4 regions of the Streptomyces sp. NPDC002643 genome follow, and region 3 is predicted to be linked to each of the others. Evidence: riboswitches for the same ligand, from Rfam matches in the RefSeq annotation. Region 3 holds a riboswitch; each other region holds the start of a gene.
The links. A riboswitch is a leader RNA that binds a small molecule or an ion and turns the genes downstream of it on or off. The one in region 3 is predicted to bind cyclic di-AMP.

Region 1 (4,550 bases), on a different contig from region 3:
TGGCTGGAGGCCGACCGCATGGGCAGCCTGCTGCTCGCGCTCGACCAGAAGAACCTCGACAACCAGCGGGCCGTCGTCAAGAACGAGCGCCGCCAGCGGTACGACAACGTCCCGTACGGCACCGCCTTCGAGCGAATCTTCCGCCTGGCCTACCCGGAGGGTCACCCCTACCGCCACACGCCGATCGGCTCCATGGAGGACCTGGAAGCGGCCAGCCTGGAGGACGCCCAGCAGTTCTTCAGGACGTACTACGCGCCCAACAACGCGGTCCTCTCGGTCGTCGGCGACATCGACCCCGACCAGACCCTGGCCTGGATCGAGAAGTACTTCGGCTCCATCCCCGCGTACGACGGCAAGCCCGAGCCGCGCGACGGCTCGCTGCCCGACGTCATCGGCGAGCAGCTGCGCGAGGTCGTCGAGGAGAAGGTCCCCGCGCGCGCGTTGATGGCCGCCTACCGGCTCCCGGAGGACGGCACGCGCGCGTGCGACGCGGCCGACCTGGCGCTCACCATCCTCGGCGGCGGCGAGTCCTCCCGCCTCTACAACCGGCTCGTACGCCGCGACCGTACGGCCGTCACAGCCGGCTTCGGACTGCTGCGCCTGGCCGGAGCGCCCTCCATGGCGTGGATGGACGTGAAGACCTCCGGTGATGTCGAGGTGCCCGTCATCGAGGCCGCCGTCGACGAGGAGCTCGCCCGGTTCGCCGCCGAGGGCCCCACGGCCGAGGAGATGGAGCGCGCCCAGGCCCAGTTGGAGCGCGAGTGGCTGGACCGGCTCGGCACGGTCGCGGGCCGCGCCGACGAACTGTGCCGCTACGCCGTCCTGTTCGGCGACCCGAAGCTCGCCCTGACCGCCGTCGACCGCGTCCTCGAAGTCACCCCCGAAGAGGTCCAGGAGATCGCCAAGGCCCGGCTGCGGCCCGACAACCGCGCGGTGCTCGTCTACGAGCCCGTCGCCGGTGAGGACGACGACGCGGACCAGGCGGACGAGACGGAGGCCACCGAGGCGGGAGCCGCCGAGGCCGACGCCCAGGCATCCGAAGCCGCCGAAACCACCGACGAGAACGAGGAGTCGGCGAAGTGACCGAGCTCGCGACCATGGACTTCCACCCCCAGCCCCGCGCGGGCGAGGCCAAGCCCTGGGCGTTCCCGGCGCCCGAGCGCGGCACCCTGGACAACGGCCTGACCGTTCTGCGCTGCCACCGCCCCGGCCAGCAGGTCGTCGCCGTCGAGGTCCTCCTCGACGCCCCCCTGGCCGCCGAGCCGGCCGGTCTCGACGGCGTCGCCACCATCATGACCAGGGCCTTCTCCGAGGGCACCGACAAGCACTCCGCCGAGGAGTTCGCCGCCGAGCTGGAGCGCTGCGGCGCCACCCTCGACTCGCACGCCGACCACCCCGGTGTCCGTCTCTCCCTCGAAGTGCCCGTCTCGCGGCTGGGGAAGGCCCTGGGACTGCTCGCCGACGCCCTCAGGGCCCCCGCCTTCGCGGACAGCGAGATCGAACGCCTGGTGGCCAACCGGCTCGACGAGATCCCGCACGAGACCGCCAACCCGGGCCGCCGCGCCGCGAAGGAGCTGTCCAAGCAGCTGTTCCCGGCCGACTCCCGTATGTCGCGTCCCCGCCAGGGCACCGAGGAGACCGTCACCGGCATCGACTCCGCGGCCGTACGCGCCTTCTACGAGCGGCACGTACGCCCCGCCACGTCGACCGCCGTGGTCGTCGGCGACCTCGCCGAGGTCGACCTCGACGCACTGCTCGGCGACACCCTGGGCGCCTGGACCGGCTCCGCGGGCAAGCCCAGCGCCGTACCGATGGTGAGCGCCGACGACACCGGTCGGGTCGTCATCGTGGACCGCCCCGGCTCGGTCCAGACGCAGCTGCTCATCGGCCGCGTCGGTGCCGACCGCCACGCGCGCGTGTGGCCCGCCCAGGTGCTCGGCACCTACTGCCTCGGCGGCACCCTCACCTCCCGTCTGGACCGTGTCCTGCGCGAGGAGAAGGGCTACACCTACGGTGTGCGCGCGTTCGGCCAGGTGCTGCGCTCCGCGCCCGACGGGTCCGGTGTCACGATGCTCGCCATCAGCGGCTCCGTCGACACGCCCAACACCGGCCCGGCACTGGACGACCTGTGGACGGTGCTGCGCACCCTCGCCGCCGAGGGGCTGACCGACGCCGAGCGCGATGTCGCCGTGCAGAACCTCGTCGGGGTGGCCCCCCTCAAGTTCGAGACGGCCGCCGCCGTGGCGAGCACACTGGCCGACCAGGTCGAGCAGTTCCTGCCGGACGACTACCAGGCCACGCTATACCAGCAGTTGGCCGCCACGGGCACGGTGGAGGCCACCGCGGCCGTCGTGAACGCCTTCCCGGGCGACCGTCTGGTGACCGTGCTCGTCGGTGACGCGGCCGAGATCGAGGAGCCGGTCCGGGCCCTCGGCATCGGCGAAGTCACCGTCGTGCCCGCCGAGTAGAAGTCGGACAGAAGTACGCATACTCCTGGGGCCCTGGTGACGGAAGAGTCACCAGGGCCCGCGTTTGTCCCTATTGATGGCGGAGGTTGCGGGTCTGACCTGTGGCGTACGCAACAAATCCTGTGATCCGTTTGTTATTTCGAAGACGGCCCACTTAGCGTCGGTCCGGCTGTTCGTCAGCAGTACGTCGCATCCGCGGCACCGGGCAGTCATCGCCGAGTCCCCGTACGGCGCGAGCCAGGGGAGCCGGGGACCCAACCGTCCCTGGGGTGAATCGGTGGCCCTTCGCACCGCTGAACGAGGTGGTGAGGGGTCCCCGTAGGAGACCTTCCTGCTCCGAACCCGTCAGCTAACCCGGTAGGCGAGAGGGAAGGAAAGGACCAGCCACTCCATGGCGTTCACCCGCCCCCCGGGAAAACACCGCCGACAGCGCGGTGCGCAGCGCACGACCACGAGGACCGTGGGCGTGGCCGCTCTCACCACCACCGGTGTCATCGGCACCGTGGCCTCCGTCCCGGCGTTCGCCGCGGAGCCCGCCCCCGAGCAGACGGGGCTCAACAAGGTCATCGAGCTCGGTGACACGGTCGCCGACCAGGTCGACGCGCAGGCCGCCGCCCAGCAGCAGGCCGCCGAGGTGGCCGCCGCCAAGAAGAAGGCGCAGGAGGAGGCCCGCAAGGCCGCCGCCGAGAAGGCCGAGCAGGAACGTGCCGCCGCCAAGGAGCGCGAGGAGATCAAGGCGCGCGCCGCCCGCGCCGCCGAGCGTGAGCGCCTCAACGCCTTCGTCGCCCCCATCAGCGGCTCCTACATCTCCACCGGCTACAAGGCCGGCGGCGCCGTCTGGTCCTCCGGCAGCCACACCGGCGTCGACTTCCACGCCTCCTCCGGCACGGTCGTCCAGGCGGTCGGCTCCGGCACCGTCGTCGAGGCCGGCTGGGGCGGCGCCTACGGCAACAACATCGTGATCAAGATGAACGACGGCACGTACACCCAGTACGGCCATCTGTCGTCCATCGCGGTCTCCGTCGGCCAGACCGTCACCCCCGGCCAGCAGATCGGCCTCTCCGGCGCGACCGGCAACGTCACCGGCGCGCATCTGCACTTCGAGGCCCGCATGACGGCCGAGTACGGCTCGGACATCGACCCCGTCGCCTACCTGCGCTCGCACGGCGTGAACGTCTGACGCGCACGCTCCTGAGTGCCACGGCCGCCCGCCCGGCCGTCCCCGGACATCGCGAAGCCCCGGCTCACCCGAGCCGGGGCTTTCCGCGTCGTGACGCAGCCCGTCCGTTGTGATGAACGTCCTGTCCAAAAAATATCCATGGATTCCGGTCCGCCATCGGAAATTCCGTCCCGCTGCAATAGAGTCGCCTGAACACACGTCATTCAACGACGTTTCACGGGGATTAAGGCGGAGGTCGGTCATGCGTATTCCGGCGCACTCGGTATGCACGGCGATCCGTGATGACATCGTCGCGGGTGTCTACGAGCGCGGAAGCCGGCTCACCGAGGAACTGCTCGCGCGCCGTTACGGCGTCAGCCGCGTCCCCGTGCGCGAGGCGCTGCGCACGCTGGAGGCCGAGGGCTTCGTCGTCACCCGCAGACACGCGGGCGCGTGCGTCGCCGAGCCGACCGAGCAGGAGGCCGCCGACCTGCTGGAGATGCGCATGCTGCTGGAGCCGCTGGGCGCCGCCCGCGCCGCCCAGCGCCGCACGGAGGCCCACCTCAAGGTCCTGCGCGGTCTGGTCAGACTGGGCCAGGAGCGCGCCAGGCGGGGCAACAGCGAGGATCTGCGCTCCCTGGGCGGCTGGTTCCACGAGACGCTCGCCCAGGCATCCGGAAGCCCCGCCCTGACCTCGACACTCGCCCAGCTGCGCCACAAGATCGCCTGGATGTACGCGGTCGAGGCGCCCGCCGACCCCGTGGAGTCCTGGGGGGAGCACGGCGGCATCGTGGACGCCGTGGCGCGCGGCGACAGCGACCGCGCGCGGGCGATCACCGCCGCGCACACCGAGCGCGCGACCGCCGCGCACCGGCTCCGTTTTCCCGGCGGGGCGTCGGGCCCGGAACGCCCCGACCGTGTGA
Region 2 (4,550 bases), on a different contig from region 3:
GAAACCGGGGGAAGGCCGAGCGGCCCGCGTACACGGCGGCGTCGTCGAGGATCTCCTCGATGCGGAGCAGCTGGTTGTACTTGGCGACGCGGTCCGAGCGGGCCGGGGCGCCGGTCTTGATCTGGCCGCAGTTCACGGCGACGGCGAGGTCGGCGATGGTGACGTCCTCGGTCTCGCCGGAGCGGTGGGACATCATGCACTTGAAGCCGTTGCGCTGGGCCAGCTCGACGGCGTCCAGGGTCTCGGTGAGCGAGCCGATCTGGTTGACCTTGACGAGCAGCGCGTTGGCCGCGCCCTCCTCGATGCCACGGGCGAGGCGCTCGGGGTTGGTGACGAAGAGGTCGTCGCCGACGAGCTGGACCTTGTCGCCGAGGCGCTCGGTGATGGTCTTCCAGCCGTCCCAGTCGTCCTCGAACAGCGGGTCCTCGATGGAGACGAGCGGGTACGCGTCGACGAGCTCGGCGTAGTAGTCCGTCATCTCGGCGGCGGTGCGCTCCTTGCCCTCGAAGACGTAGACGCCGTCCTTGTAGAACTCGGAGGCGGCGACGTCGAGTGCCAGGGCGATCTGCTCGCCGGGGGTGTAGCCGGCCTCGTTGACGGCCTCAAGGATGAGGTCGAGGGCGGCGCGGTTGGAGTCGAGGTTCGGGGCGAAGCCGCCCTCGTCGCCGAGACCGGTGTTGAGGCCCTTGCGCTTCAGGACCTTCTTGAGGGTGTGGTAGACCTCGGCGCCCCAGCGCAGGGCCTCGGAGAAGGACTCCGCGCCGATCGGGGCGATCATGAACTCCTGGATGTCCACGTTGGTGTCGGCGTGCGAGCCGCCGTTCAGGATGTTCATCATCGGCACCGGGAGCAGGTGCGCGTTGGGGCCGCCCAGGTAGCGGAAGAGCGGGAGGTCGCTGGCCTCGGAGGCGGCGTGGGCGACGGCGAGGGAGACGCCGAGGATGGCGTTGGCGCCGAGGGAGCCCTTGTTGTCGGTGGCGTCCAGGTCGAACATCGCCTGGTCGATCAGGCGCTGCTCGGTGGCGTCGTAGCCGACGAGCTCCGGGCCGATCTGCTCGATGACCGCGAGGACGGCCTTCTCGACACCCTTGCCGAGGTAGCGGCCCGGGTCGCCGTCACGCAGCTCGATGGCCTCGAAGGCACCGGTGGAGGCGCCGGACGGAACGGCGGCACGACCCGTGCTGCCGTCGTCGAGGCCGACCTCGACCTCGACCGTGGGGTTGCCTCGGGAGTCCAGGATTTCCCGGGCTACGACGACGTCGATGGACGGCACGAGCATCTCCTTCTTGGATGTGACGCGTTGGTGCGAGGCCGCGTGGGCCATGCGACTAGAGCCTAACCGCCCCGGGGCCGTCGGCAGCCGACCGACCGTCTCGTGGACAGAGAGACGGGTCCCATTGTTCCAGAGCGGAACAAAGGGGGGTGTACGGGAGTGGGCCGGCAGATGAAGAGAAGGAGGAGCGGCGCAGGGGTGGAGAGCGGAAGAGGGGTGGAGAGGGGCGGGGGAAGAAAAAAGCCCCGCCCCGGTGCGTACGGGGGAATGCGCACCGAGGCGGGGAGCCCGTGGGGGACGGGGGTGGCCCGCACGAGGTCTTCACTATGGAGGACACGGATGTGCGCGGGCTGTGGTTCAGCTGAGGAGCGGCCAATTTTTCTGGACTCAGCCGAACCGTCCGGCCACCGGCCCGGCCTGGGCCGGACCGGCGGGGCACCGGCTCGCGCCGGGCCGTCGTCAGCTCAGGTGGAGCTGCTGGCCGGGGTAGATGAAGTCGGCGTCGTCGATGATGTCCTTGTTCAGCTCGAAGAGCTTCTCCCAGCCGCCCTCGACGTTCTTCTTCTCGGCGATGCCGCTGAGGGTGTCACCCTTGACGACCTTGTACTCGCCGTCGCCCTTCTTGACCTTCTTGCCGGTCGGGGTCTCGACGGTGGCGCGCTCGGAGGAGCGGGAGGCGCGGGTCTCCTGGGCGCTCTCCGAGGTGGAGCCGGAGGTCGAGCCGCTGTTCGAGGACGAGCTGCTCGAACCGGAGTCCGTGTTCGAGGAACCGCTGTCGGAGGAGGCCGAGCCGCCGTCGTACGCGGCGCTGGACAGGCCCGTGCCGCAGACCGGCCAGGCGCCCTTGCCCTGGCCTGCGAGGACCTTCTCGGCTATCTCGATCTGCTGGGCCTTGGTGGCCTGGTCGGCGGTGGAGGCGTACTGCGTACCGCCGTACGCGGCCCAGGTGGAGGCGGAGAACTGCAGACCGCCGTAGTAGCCGTTGCCGGTGTTGATGGACCAGTTGCCGCCGGACTCGCACTGGGCGACGGCGTCCCACTCGGAGGCGGTGGCGGCGGAGGCGCTGCCGGCCGCGATCAGCGGGGCGGCGACGGCGGCGGCACCGGTGACGCCGACGACGGCGATGGCGCGGGCGGCCTTGCTCGGGCGGCGGTGCTTGCCCTTGCTGGAAAACAGCATGGAGTGATCCCCTCACCGACGCCTGCGAGGTGAGCTGTCGGGTTCGGGCCGGTTGAGTTGCCCGGCCGCGCATGCTCGCCTTTCGGCTCACATCGCACGGCTTCACCCCGAGCCGGTTCCCGCGACCGAGACCCCGAAGGGCCTCAACCGCCGGACCCGGCACTTACCTTGGGTCCCCCGCTCCTGCCAACGGCGCTTGACGCGACGACTGTTCCACGCGGCCGTCGGCAGGATTCGGCGTGACGACCGCAAGGGCCCGCTGTGGGCGAGCAGTCACGACCGTAAACACGTGAATCGGCGAATCCCAAAGCGGAATGGGGGATCTGTGATTCATCTCCCACCGAGATCAAAACGGGCATTCAGGGGCGAACCATGACCCGAACTGCCGCTACCTTTCGCCCGTTTCGACAGCGACTTCAAGGGTCTGACCGGGAACGATGTGGTCCGGGTCGGTTCCAACCGTGCCCTCGTTCTCGGAGTACAGCTCACGCCACCCGCCAGGGAGGTCAAGGGAGTCGGCGATCGACGTCAAAGTGTCCCCGGCGCGGACGGTGTACGAGGCGAAGGCGGCGTCGACGGCATCGCGGGCGACATCACGCGCGGCGCCCCGGGCCGCGTCGGCGGCACGGGCGGCGTGACGGCCGGAGGACGAGGAGTCGACGGAGGAATCGGCACCGGAGTCACCGGCCGCGCCCTCGTCGGCGCTCGCGCCCCGATGGCGACCGGCACCGGCGTCACCGCCCTCACCGGACGAAGCGCTGTCGTTCTGCCTCGAGTTGCCCGACTCGTCACCCGTTGCGCCTCCTGTGGATGAGCTGTCGGACCCCCGTGAATCGTCGCCGGCGGAGCCGTCGGAACCATCGGAGTCATTCGAGCCGGTGTCACCCTTGACGGAGTCCTCGTCGGCCTTCTTCGGCGAATCGGATACTCCGGATGACTCGGACGACTCGGACGACTCGGATGACTCAGGCGATTCGGCCGACTTCGGAGACTCGCTCGAATCAGATGAACCGGATGAACCAGATGAGCTGGACGAACCGGTGGAATCAGTCGAACCGGAGGAACCGGAGAAATCATCCGAGTTCGACAAGCCGTCATCCGCGACGCCGGTGTCGACGTCGGCGGAACCGTCGTCGCCATCGAGGTTGTGGAGCAGACCGCAGGTGGACCAGACACCGACGCCCTGGTCAGCGAGGATTTTCTCGGCGACTGCGATTTGCTGCGAACGGCTCGCCTGGTCGGGGCTGGTGGCGTAGTCGAGGCCGCCGTAGCTCTCCCAGTTCGCCTGGGAGATCTGAAGACCGCCGTAGCGTCCGTTGCCGGTGTCCGCGCTCCAGGCGCCGCCGCTCTCGCACTCCGCGACCTGGTCCCAGGTGGTTCCGCTGGCCGCGCTCGCGCCGGTGGCGCCGAGGAGCGGGATGGCGATGGCGGAGCCGGTCACTCCGGCCGCGACGAGAAGAGCAGGGGCCTGACGGGGGCGACGGTGACGACCGTTCCCGGAGAGCATGCGGTTGCCTTTCACGCGACAGCGGTGGCCCGTGCGAGGGATGTGGTGGGCCTTCGCACTGATGCGTGAACGTATCGGCAGTCGATCACTTGTCACAAGTCAATGCAGTACAGATCACGTGAAGATCACAGACTTGAGGGTGTGTCATGTTTCGGTGCCGTGCGGGGTACTGCTATCGGCCGCCCGAACCGGCGTGAACTCCACGGGAAGTGTGCGCAAGCCTCGCATGATGAGCCCCCCGCGCCATCTCAAATCGGCTGAATCCACCGCGAGTCGGAGATCCGGGAGACGGGTGAGCAGGGTCGCGAGCGCGGTCTGGCCTTCGAGACGGGCGAGGGGGGCGCCGAGGCAGTAGTGAATGCCGTGGCCGTAACCGAGGTGCTGGTTGTCACGGCGGGAGAGGTCGAGGGTGTCGGGGTGGGTGAACCGGGCCGGGTCGCGGTCGGCTGCGGCGAGGACGACGAGGACGGGGTCGCCGGGGGCGATGTCCTGGCCGCCGATGGTGAGGGGCTCGGTCGCGAAGCGCCAGGTGGCGAGTTCGACGGGGCCGTCGTAGCGGAGGAGTTCCTCGACACCGGTTTCGAGGAGGCC
Region 3 (4,550 bases):
GCCTTGTCTCCATCCTCGACATGTCGACGTGCCGCACCCGAGTCCCGAAGGCGCGGAGCCGAGCAGCGAGAAAGCGGTTGCAGCGCGCTTCGGCAGTCACTCTGGCCCCACAGCCGCCCACCTGTCGATACCGCGACCGGCCACGCCACACGACCGCAACAAGGCACTCACGACCGCGCCCCCCTCACACGCCGAAGGCCGGACCCCGGGGATCGAGGGTCCGGCCTTCAGGAGTGGTGCCCGCCGTCCCGGACCCAGTGACGGGTCGGACATGACGGGCGAGCGATCAGACGCTGACGCCCTTCGACCGCAGATACGCCAACGGGTCGATGTCCGAGCCGTAGTTGGGGGTCGTACGGATCTCGAAGTGCAGATGCGGCCCGGTGACATTGCCGGTCGCGCCGGAGAGACCTATCTGCTGACCGGAGCTCACGGACTGCCCGGCCGAGACGGAGATCGAGGAGAGGTGGGCGTACTGGGCGTAGTAGCCGTCGGCGAGCTGGATGACGACCTGGTTGCCGTACGCGCCGCCCCACCCGGCCGAGACGACGGTGCCCGCGCCGATGGCCTTGAGGCTGGTACCGGTCGGGGCCACGAAGTCGACACCGGTGTGGTAGCCGCTGGACCACATGCTTCCGGCGGTCTTGTAGGCGGTGCCGACGGTCGCGCCCTGGATCGGCAGCGTGTACCCGGACCCGCTGGACTCGGCGGACTGATCGGCCGAACCGGTGGAGGCCGACGCCTCGGCCTCGTCCGCGGCGGACTGCGAGGTCGCGGCCTCGGACGACGAAGAGGACGTGTCCTCCTCCGAGGACTTGACGGGCTCGGAGGTGAGCGCGGACTGCGTCTTGGTCGACGACTGCTCCGTCTCGCTCGCCGCGGCCTTGCCCCCGATCGTGAGCTTGAGACCGGGGTGGATGAGCGACGGGTCGGAGCCGATCACGGAGCGGTTGTCTGCGTAGAGCTGCTTCCAGCCCCCGTCGACGTCCTGCTCGTCCGCGATCCTTGAGAGGTAGTCGCCGACCTTCACCGTGTAGGTCGTGGTCGCCGCCTGCTTCGCCTTCTTGGCGGCGGTCTTCTCGGCCTGCGCGGCCTTCTCGGCCTGGTCGAGTCGCGCGCTCTGCTCGGCGACGGCCTTGTCGGCGGCGGCGGACGCCTTCTCGGAAACTCCGGAAACGGCGGCGGCCGGGGTCGCCGCGTGAGCGCCGGCCGCACCCATCAAGGGCAGTGCGAGCGCGGCTCCGCCGGTTCCGGCGGCAGCGATCGAGCGGGTGAATCGCTGGGTCTTCGGGCGGCGGTGCTTACCCTTTGCGGGCATGGGCGAATTCCTCTCCGGCGCCTGCGAGGTGAGCTGTCGGGTGCGGACTGGAGATGCCCGGCCGTGCGTGCGCACGGCTTTACCCCAAGCCTGTTCCGGAGACCGGAACAGGCGGTACTACCTGTGGGTCCCCCGCTCCTGCCATGGACGGGTCGGTACGCGGCTCCGGTCGGCGGCAGGATTGGGCGTCCGTCCGGATTGAGCCCGAACGTAAGCGACTTGCGGCGTTGGAGACAACCATTGGGATTTGCTGTGCGTCTTCCTCCCTGATCCTTCCGCTAATTCACCATCACGCTCCGTAAAAGAGCGCTCCTAATCGTTTTCCAACCGCCCTGGAAAACCGCCCGAATTACGTGGACATGACGGCAACGCACGGTCACGAATATGACGCTGCTCACGCACCTACGAGCCAGTAGGTTTTATTCCAGGGCTTGTTGGAATCAATGCTTCATTTCGGACAGATCGCTCAACTGCGACGCAGCCGGATAACCGTCGCATCGAAGTCACCGCGCAGCCCGGTCCGCAACCCGTGATGCAACAGCACGGCACCCCGGTACGTTTCGCCCGTTTCACGGCACTCGTACGTTTCTGTCGGGTCGAGTCCGCGCAGCCGGAGCGGGGCGATCGGCTCGCCGTAGTGCTGCGCCTGAAGCCAGGCGAGAACGACGACCTCGTCACCGTGGACGTACTGCACGGCGCTCAGCCCACCGCTGGGCGCCCTCAGCCGGTAGAGGTCACCGCGCTGCACGACCGGCCGGATCTCCTTGTACAGCTCCACCCAGCTCCGCGCCTCGGCCAGCTCCTCCTCGCTCCACTCGGTGAGGTCTCCACCCACCCCGAGGACGCCCGCCATGGCGCTGACGAAGCGGAACCGCAGCGAGCTGACCCGGCCGTTGAGCTGGTTGTTCGGGCTGTCGGTGACCCAGGCCGCCATCACCCGGGCCGGATGGATCTGACTGAACCCGTGCTGGATGGCGAGCCGATCGAGGGGGTCGGTGTTGTCGGAGGTCCACACCTGGTCCGTCCGTGACATCACCCCGAGGTCGATCCGGCCACCGCCGCCCGAGCAGGACTCGAAGGCGACCCCCGGGTGCGCGGCCCGCAGCCGGTCCAGCAGGGCGTAGAAGGCGTGGACGTGCTCGACCCAGAGCTTCTGCGGGTACGGCTCACCCGGCCAGCCGGCGTCGGTGAAGCAGCGGTTGAAGTCCCACTTGACGTAGTCGACGGGGGCGCTGGAGAGCAGCCCGTTCAACTGCTCCCAGAGGTACTCCTGGACATCCTCGCGCGCGAGGTTCAGTACGAGCTGATTGCGTAGTTCCGTCCGCTTTCGTCCCGGCTGGAACTGCGCCCAGTCGGGGTGCGCCCGGTACAGCTCGCTGTCCGGGTTGACCATCTCGGGCTCGACCCAGATGCCGAACTGCATCCCGAGGGCGTGCACATAGTCGGCGAGCGGCTTCAGCCCCTTCGGGAAGCGGTCCGGGTTGGGCGCCCAGTCCCCGAGCCCGGCACGGTCGCTGGTCCGGGTCCCGAACCAGCCGTCGTCGACCACGAACAGCTCGACCCCCATGGCCGCCGCCCGCCGCGCGAGCGCCCCCTGCTGCTCCTCGGAGATGTCGAACTCGGTGGCCTCCCAGGAGTTGAAGAGCACCGGCCGGTCCCGCTCCGTGTCCGGGATGACATACGCCCGCTGGTACGCGTGCCAGGCGCGGCTGGCCCCGCCGAGGCCGCCGTCGCTCCACAGTCCGGCGAAGACGGGCGTCGTGAACGTCTCGCCGGTCGCCAGCCGCAGCAGACCAGAGTCGTCGTACCCGGCGCCGCCGGTGATCTGCACGCGCGCGTCCGGGAGTTGGGCCACGGCGATCCGCCAGGACCCGGACCAACCCAGGGCGCAGCCGTAGACCTCGCCGCGCTCCTCGGTGGCATCGATGTCAAGGGCGACCCAGGGCAGATGCTGATGCCCGGTGTGGCCTCGGCGACTGCCGATGACCTTCTCCCCGTAGGTCAGCTCACCGCGCACCAGCCGGGACTCGGCCGCCCAGCGGCCGTGCAGCTGGGAGAGCCGCCAGTTCTCCTCGCGCGGCGGCAGTGTCCAGGTCGCCGAGTCGGCCCGCAGCAGCTCGGCGTCCGGCCCCTCGTTGACGAAGGTGACCCAGCGCTCCAGAACGTCGTCGCGCATCCGGTAGTGCAGCGTGATCCGGAGGCCGTCGTCGCTGAACCGCAGCCGCAGCTCGTCACCGTCCGCCTCGTACGTCTCGAAGGTCCACTCCGTGCCGCGCCGCTCGTCGGTGCGCACGGACAGGGCCGGGCGGGTGAAGCGGGGGCCGCCCTCGACGGGGTACTCCTCGTGTCCGTCGACCGGGGCCTCGAACGGCCAGTACGGCAGCTCCTGGCGTGCGGCCAGTTCCTCCGCGTCGGCCAGGGCGATCCGCGGGCCCCAGTGCAGATGCAGCAGCTCGTCAGCCTCGGTGAGCCGCAGGGCGTAACCGCTCCTCGGCCCCGTAAGAAGCCAGGTACGGCCGTCAGCGCCGATTTCCAACATCAGGTCCCCACAGATTCGAACAGGTGCAATCGGGCTTCAACATCATCGCAGGTGGCGGGCGGCGCCCTGCCCGCCTGTGGACAACTCCTGACCGGCACATGACGAGGCTGGCCGGCGAGGACGGACGGCCCACCCGCCGCCTGTGGACAACTCATGGGCGCGGCCACCCGTGTCGTATCGTCGAGTGCGCGCCTCGCTGTCGTACGCCCACGATGTCGCGATGCCTCGACGCCGAGTGCGCGCCCGTCGACGATCGGCGCCGACGGCCGGATGGGAGGAGCCCCCGTGACGCAGCAGATCCCGTCGACCGAGCCCGAGCTGACCGGAGTGCGCAACTTCCGCGATGTGGGCGGTCTGCCGACCGTGGACGGTCGCCGGGTGCGCCACGGAGTGCTGTTCCGCAGCGGCCATCTCGCCCACGCGACCGACGAGGATGCCGCGTTCCTGGCCTCTCTGGGCCTGCACACGATCTTCGACTTCCGTAACGCCGCCGACCAGAAGCTGGAGGGCCCGGACGTCGCGCTGCCCGGCGTACGGAATGTGAATCTGCCGCTGTCCGACCCGGCCGACGGCGCCGAGTTCTGGAAGATGGTCCGCGACGGCGACCTGGACCAGCTGCGCGAGCTGCTCGGCGACGGCAAGGCGGCCGGCCGGATGACCGCCTCCTACCGCACGATCATCAAGAACCGCACG
Region 4 (4,550 bases), on a different contig from region 3:
GTTCGAGGGGCGGGTTGAAGTGCGGGAGGTCGCGCGCATCGTGCGCGCGGGCGCTGTTGACGGGCGGCCGCTGCTGGCCCTGCGGGGCTTTGACGGGCGGATCGCGGAGGTGGGCGCCGATCATGTCATCGCGGCTACCGGGTATCGCGTCGATCTCGGGGCGATGGGGTTTCTCGGGCATGAGGTGCGGACGGAGTTGGCGGTGAGTCGGGGGGCGCCGGTGCTCGGGGCCGGGTTCCGGTCGTCGATTCCCGGGCTGTACTTCACGGGGGTGCCGGCTGCGGCCTCGTACGGGCCGGTCATGCGGTTTGTCTGTGGGACGGAGTTCGCTTCGCCTTGGTTGGGGAGGCATTTGGCTGCGGCCCATGGGTGAGTGGGGGTTGGGGGGGCCTAATAGCTCGGGAGGAGTTGTGATTCGGCGGATGCGGGAGCGTCGTGGCTGATCGCGCCCACGCGGCGGAGCCGCAAGTAAGCAGAGCCCCGCGCCCCTTCTGGTGTGGGCCTCAGTTGCCAAAGGCTCCCCCTGAACTTCCGTTCGGCAATCGGGAGTTGACGGGGCGGGCCCCAAGTGCCGTTGGGATGCCGGACCTCGGCCGGTTCGGGTCGAACCGATGGGGTCCGGCATCCGTATTCTCTGATCATGGCCGCTCCCACCGCATATTCACTCATCGCCACTGACCTGGACGGAACGCTCCTGCGCAGTGACGACACGCTCTCCGACCGGTCCCTCGCCGCGCTGGCGCGGGCCACGGGGGCCGGTGCTCAGCACCTCGTGGTGACGGGACGGCCCGCACCGAGAGTCCGACCGCTCCTCGACGACCTCGGCAACAGGGGGCTCGCGGTGTGCGGACAGGGCGCGCAGTTGTACGACACCGGCGCGGACCGGCTGCTCTGGTCCGTCACCCTCGACCGTGAACTCGCCGAGACCGCGCTCGGCAAGATCGAGGCCGAGGTCGGACAGGTGTACGCGGCCGTCGATCAGGACGGGGTCGATGGCCTCACCCTCATCGAGCCCGGCTATCTCATGCCGCACCCCACGCTCCCCGCCGTACGCGTACCGCGCCGGGACGACCTGTGGTGCGAGCCCATCAGCAAGGTGCTTCTGCGCCATCCTTATCTGTCCGACGACGAGTTGGCGTCGGCGGCGCGTATGGCGGTCGGTTCGCTGGCGACGGTCACGATGTCGGGGCCCGGCACCGTGGAGCTCCAGCCCTGCGGCATCACCAAGGCGACTGGCCTGGCCCTCGCCGCCGACCATCTCGGACTGACGCCGGACCAGACCATCGCCTTCGGTGACATGCCCAACGACATCCCCATGTTCGACTGGGCCGCCCACGGGGTCGCCATGGCCAACGCCCACCCCGAACTCAAGGCCGTCGCCGACGAGGTGACCCTCTCCAACGAGGACGACGGCATCGCGGTGGTCCTGGAGCGGCTGTTCCCCTGAGCGCCGGGCTCAGGGGAACGGGGGCACAAGGGAACGGAGGTACAGGAGGCCGGAGGCCTAGTAGGCGCCGAACACGTTGTCGATCGAGCCGTACCTCGCGGCGGCGTAGTTGCACGCCGCCGTGATGTTCGCGACCGGGTCGAAGGGGTCGTACGCCGTGCCCGGCACGTGGTAGGCGGCGAACGTCGGGTCGATCACCTGGAGCAGGCCCTTCGAGGGCGTTCCCGCGGCGGCGTTGGAGTCCCAGTTGTTGATGGCCTGCGGGTTGCCGGACGACTCCCGCATGATGTTGCGGTAAATGCCGTCGTATGTTCCTGGAATTCCGTTTTGCGCCATGATGTCCAGCGCCTCGCGAATCCAGCCGTCGAGGTCGTTGGTGTAGGTCTTCACGGACGCCTGGGTGGCCTCGGCCGTGGAGCCGGAACCGGAACCGGAGCCGTTGCTCGCCGAGGCCGTGGACGCGGTCGACGCCGCCGACTTCTTCGGCTTCTTCGTGGCGTTCAGCTTCAGCTTCAGGCCCGGGTGGATCAGACGCGGGTCGCCGCCGATGGTCTTGCGGTTGTCCTGGTAGATCCGCTGCCAGCCGCCGCTGACCCCGTGCTTGCGCGCGATCGAGGAGAGCGTGTCGCCCGAGACGACCTTGTACGTCAGGGACTTGGGCTGGGCGACGGTCGGCGCCGCCGACTTCGGGGCGGCCTGTACGGAGGTCACCGCGGCCTGGGGCGGCGGGGCGGCGTGGGCGGTGGTGGCGGCCGTGAGCGGCAGGGCGAGCGCGACCCCGCCGGTGCCGGCGGCAATGACGCCACGGGTGAGCGGGTTGGTTCTGGCGCGACGGTGTTTGCCTCGTCCGGGCATGGCGGATTCCTCTCCGGCGCCTGCGAGGTGAGCTGTCGGGTTCGGGCGGGAGATGCCCGGCCGCGCGCGTCGTGTGTGACGTGCGTGGCTTCACCCCTAGCCGGTCCGTTGGGGGAAGAACGGACCGGCGGCTTACCTGGGTCCCCCGCTCCTGCCGCGCGTGGATGAGTGGTCGTGGTGGGGAGTCCGGTCGGCGGCAGGATTCGGCGGTCCGTCCGGACGGGGTGTGAACGTATGCGACAGCACATCTTGTGAACAAGCCCCGGCTTGTCGGGTTGGCGTAGTTGACCTTGAGTTCGGTGGGTATGGGGGGTGATGATGGGTGGAATGTGGAGTTCAACTTGCCTTTTGCAAATGGGGAGTCGAGGGATGAGGAGTGGGGCGGGGGTTCCGGGGTGGGTGACTCAACTCACGGGAGGAGTGGGGTGAATCGCTGGTATGCGGCAAATCGGTCAACTCGGGTAGGGCGATGCGCGACGGGGTGGGGTGCGAGTGGGTGCGCGACCGCGGGTCCGTCGTGGTCGCTCGCGCCCACGCGGCGGTGGCCGCATATCGATACGGCCCCGCGCCCCTTGAGGGCCGGGCGGCACCCGGTCCGCGCGGGTGAGCGGAACCCCGGCCGAGGCGGGGCCCCGGCCGCCGGGTGCCTGATGAGCGGGCCCGCACTACATCGCGCGGCCGAACGCCGTAGGCCCTCGGTGGTGATCGAAAGGTGACCGGATACGCTGACTCGGGTGATGGCAGCGACAGATCGACAAACTGTGTCATCGACCGTGAGAACCAGACCGACCGTGTGACCGTCAGTAGACGTCAGCAGACAGGAGAACCCTCGTGACCGTCGTCGAGCCGTTTGGGCTGAGCGCGCGGGACCAGGCTCTCGAAGCCGATGTCCAGGCCGGGCTGGTGGCCGTCGAAGAGGGTCTCCTTGAGGCCACCAAGAGCGAGGTTCCCTTCATCCAGGAGGCCGCCCAGCATCTGCTGCGGGCCGGCGGGAAGCGGTTCCGGCCGCTGCTGGTGATGCTCGCCGCACAGTTCGGTGACCCGTACGCGCCGGGGGTCGTGCCCTCGGCCGTGGTGGTCGAGCTGACGCATCTGGCCACGCTGTACCACGACGACGTGATGGACGAGGCCGAGGTACGGCGCGGGGTGCCCAGCGCCAACGCCCGCTGGGACAACTCCCTCGCCGTCCTCACCGGTGACTTCCTGTTCGCCCGCGCCTCCCACGTCCTCGCCGACCTCGGCCCCGAGGCCGTACGCGTCCAGGCCGAGGCCTTCGAGCGGCTGGTCACCGGGCAGATCCTGGAGACCGCCGGGCCGCGTGACGGACGCGATCCGATCGAGCACTACCTCGACGTCCTCGGCGGCAAGACCGGCTCGCTGGTCGCGGTCGCCGGGCGCTTCGGCGCGATGATGTCCGGCGCCGACGAGACCGTCGTCGACATCCTCACCCAGTACGGGGAGCGGCTCGGCGTCGCCTTCCAGCTCGCCGACGACGTCCTCGACATCGCCTCCGACTCCCACGAGTCCGGCAAGACGCCGGGTACGGATCTCCGCGAGGGGGTGCCGACCATGCCGGTGCTGCGGCTGCGGGAGCAGGCGGGGCGGACGGGGCTGCCGGAGGACATCGAGCTGTGCGAGCTGCTCGCCTCCGACCTGACCGACGACGCGCGGCACGCCGAGGCCCTGGCCCGGCTGCGCGAGCACCCCGCCCTGGAGCAGGCCCGCCGGGACACCGTCCGGTACGCCGAGGAGGCACGGGCCGTACTGACGCCGCTGCCGGAGTGCGGGGCGAAGGCGGCGCTGGTCGAGCTGTGCGACGCGGTGGTGCACCGGGCTGGTTAGGCACCCGGGGGTGCCATGACCCAACCGGGGGCTGCGCCCCCAGGGCCCCCGGCATCGCCCTTCGGGCTCGTCCTCAATCGCCGGACGGGCTCGATTTATCAATGGCCGCGCCCGTCTTGCCGGTGCGCCTCGTTGGTGCGTCTTGTCGGTGAGTCTTGTCGGTGCGCCGCGCCGCGTCTCGTCTCGTCTTGTCGATGGGCCGCGCCGTTCGTCCAAGTGCCCTCCGGGACCCCTCTGGTCGCCCCCCGAACCCCTACGGGTCGGGTGGAGGTGTCGCCCCGTCATGTCATCCCGTAGCAGTACGCCGAGTTGGCTCCCGAGTCTGACGACTCTCACGGGCCGATTTGGTCAGATGGGTATCACCACTCCTCACCGATTCGGGTGAGAATGGCGGCTCAAGGGGAGG

Region 1: linked by a shared signal. The riboswitch ahead of ACWD4G_RS31565 (M23 family metallopeptidase) and the one ahead of ACWD4G_RS05875 (LysM peptidoglycan-binding domain-containing M23 family metallopeptidase) in region 3 are both predicted to bind cyclic di-AMP.
Region 2: linked by a shared signal. The riboswitch ahead of ACWD4G_RS08920 (transglycosylase family protein) and the one ahead of ACWD4G_RS05875 (LysM peptidoglycan-binding domain-containing M23 family metallopeptidase) in region 3 are both predicted to bind cyclic di-AMP.
Region 4: linked by a shared signal. The riboswitch ahead of ACWD4G_RS22560 (transglycosylase SLT domain-containing protein) and the one ahead of ACWD4G_RS05875 (LysM peptidoglycan-binding domain-containing M23 family metallopeptidase) in region 3 are both predicted to bind cyclic di-AMP.

What each region holds. Positions count from the first base shown of each region.
Region 1 is NZ_JBSFVY010000024.1:124,961-129,510, forward strand. It holds gene ACWD4G_RS31555 (M16 family metallopeptidase) at 1-1,083, shown strand, start outside; gene ACWD4G_RS31560 (M16 family metallopeptidase) at 1,080-2,468, shown strand; cyclic di-AMP (ydaO/yuaA leader) riboswitch at 2,672-2,847, shown strand; gene ACWD4G_RS31565 (M23 family metallopeptidase) at 2,860-3,648, shown strand; gene ACWD4G_RS31570 (GntR family transcriptional regulator) at 3,890-4,550, shown strand, end outside.
Region 2 is NZ_JBSFVY010000004.1:449,069-453,618, reverse strand. It holds gene eno (phosphopyruvate hydratase) at 1-1,273, opposite strand, end outside; gene ACWD4G_RS08920 (transglycosylase family protein) at 1,733-2,452, opposite strand; cyclic di-AMP (ydaO/yuaA leader) riboswitch at 2,457-2,605, opposite strand; gene ACWD4G_RS08915 (LysM peptidoglycan-binding domain-containing protein) at 2,841-3,959, opposite strand; gene ACWD4G_RS08910 (cytochrome P450 family protein) at 4,104-4,550, opposite strand, start outside.
Region 3 is NZ_JBSFVY010000003.1:243,069-247,618, reverse strand. It holds gene ACWD4G_RS05875 (LysM peptidoglycan-binding domain-containing M23 family metallopeptidase) at 287-1,318, opposite strand; cyclic di-AMP (ydaO/yuaA leader) riboswitch at 1,324-1,483, opposite strand; gene ACWD4G_RS05870 (alpha-galactosidase) at 1,785-3,857, opposite strand; gene ACWD4G_RS05865 (tyrosine-protein phosphatase) at 4,143-4,550, shown strand, end outside.
Region 4 is NZ_JBSFVY010000014.1:169,840-174,389, forward strand. It holds gene ACWD4G_RS22550 (NAD(P)-binding domain-containing protein) at 1-373, shown strand, start outside; gene ACWD4G_RS22555 (HAD family hydrolase) at 641-1,447, shown strand; gene ACWD4G_RS22560 (transglycosylase SLT domain-containing protein) at 1,505-2,302, opposite strand; cyclic di-AMP (ydaO/yuaA leader) riboswitch at 2,307-2,483, opposite strand; gene ACWD4G_RS22565 (polyprenyl synthetase family protein) at 3,134-4,144, shown strand.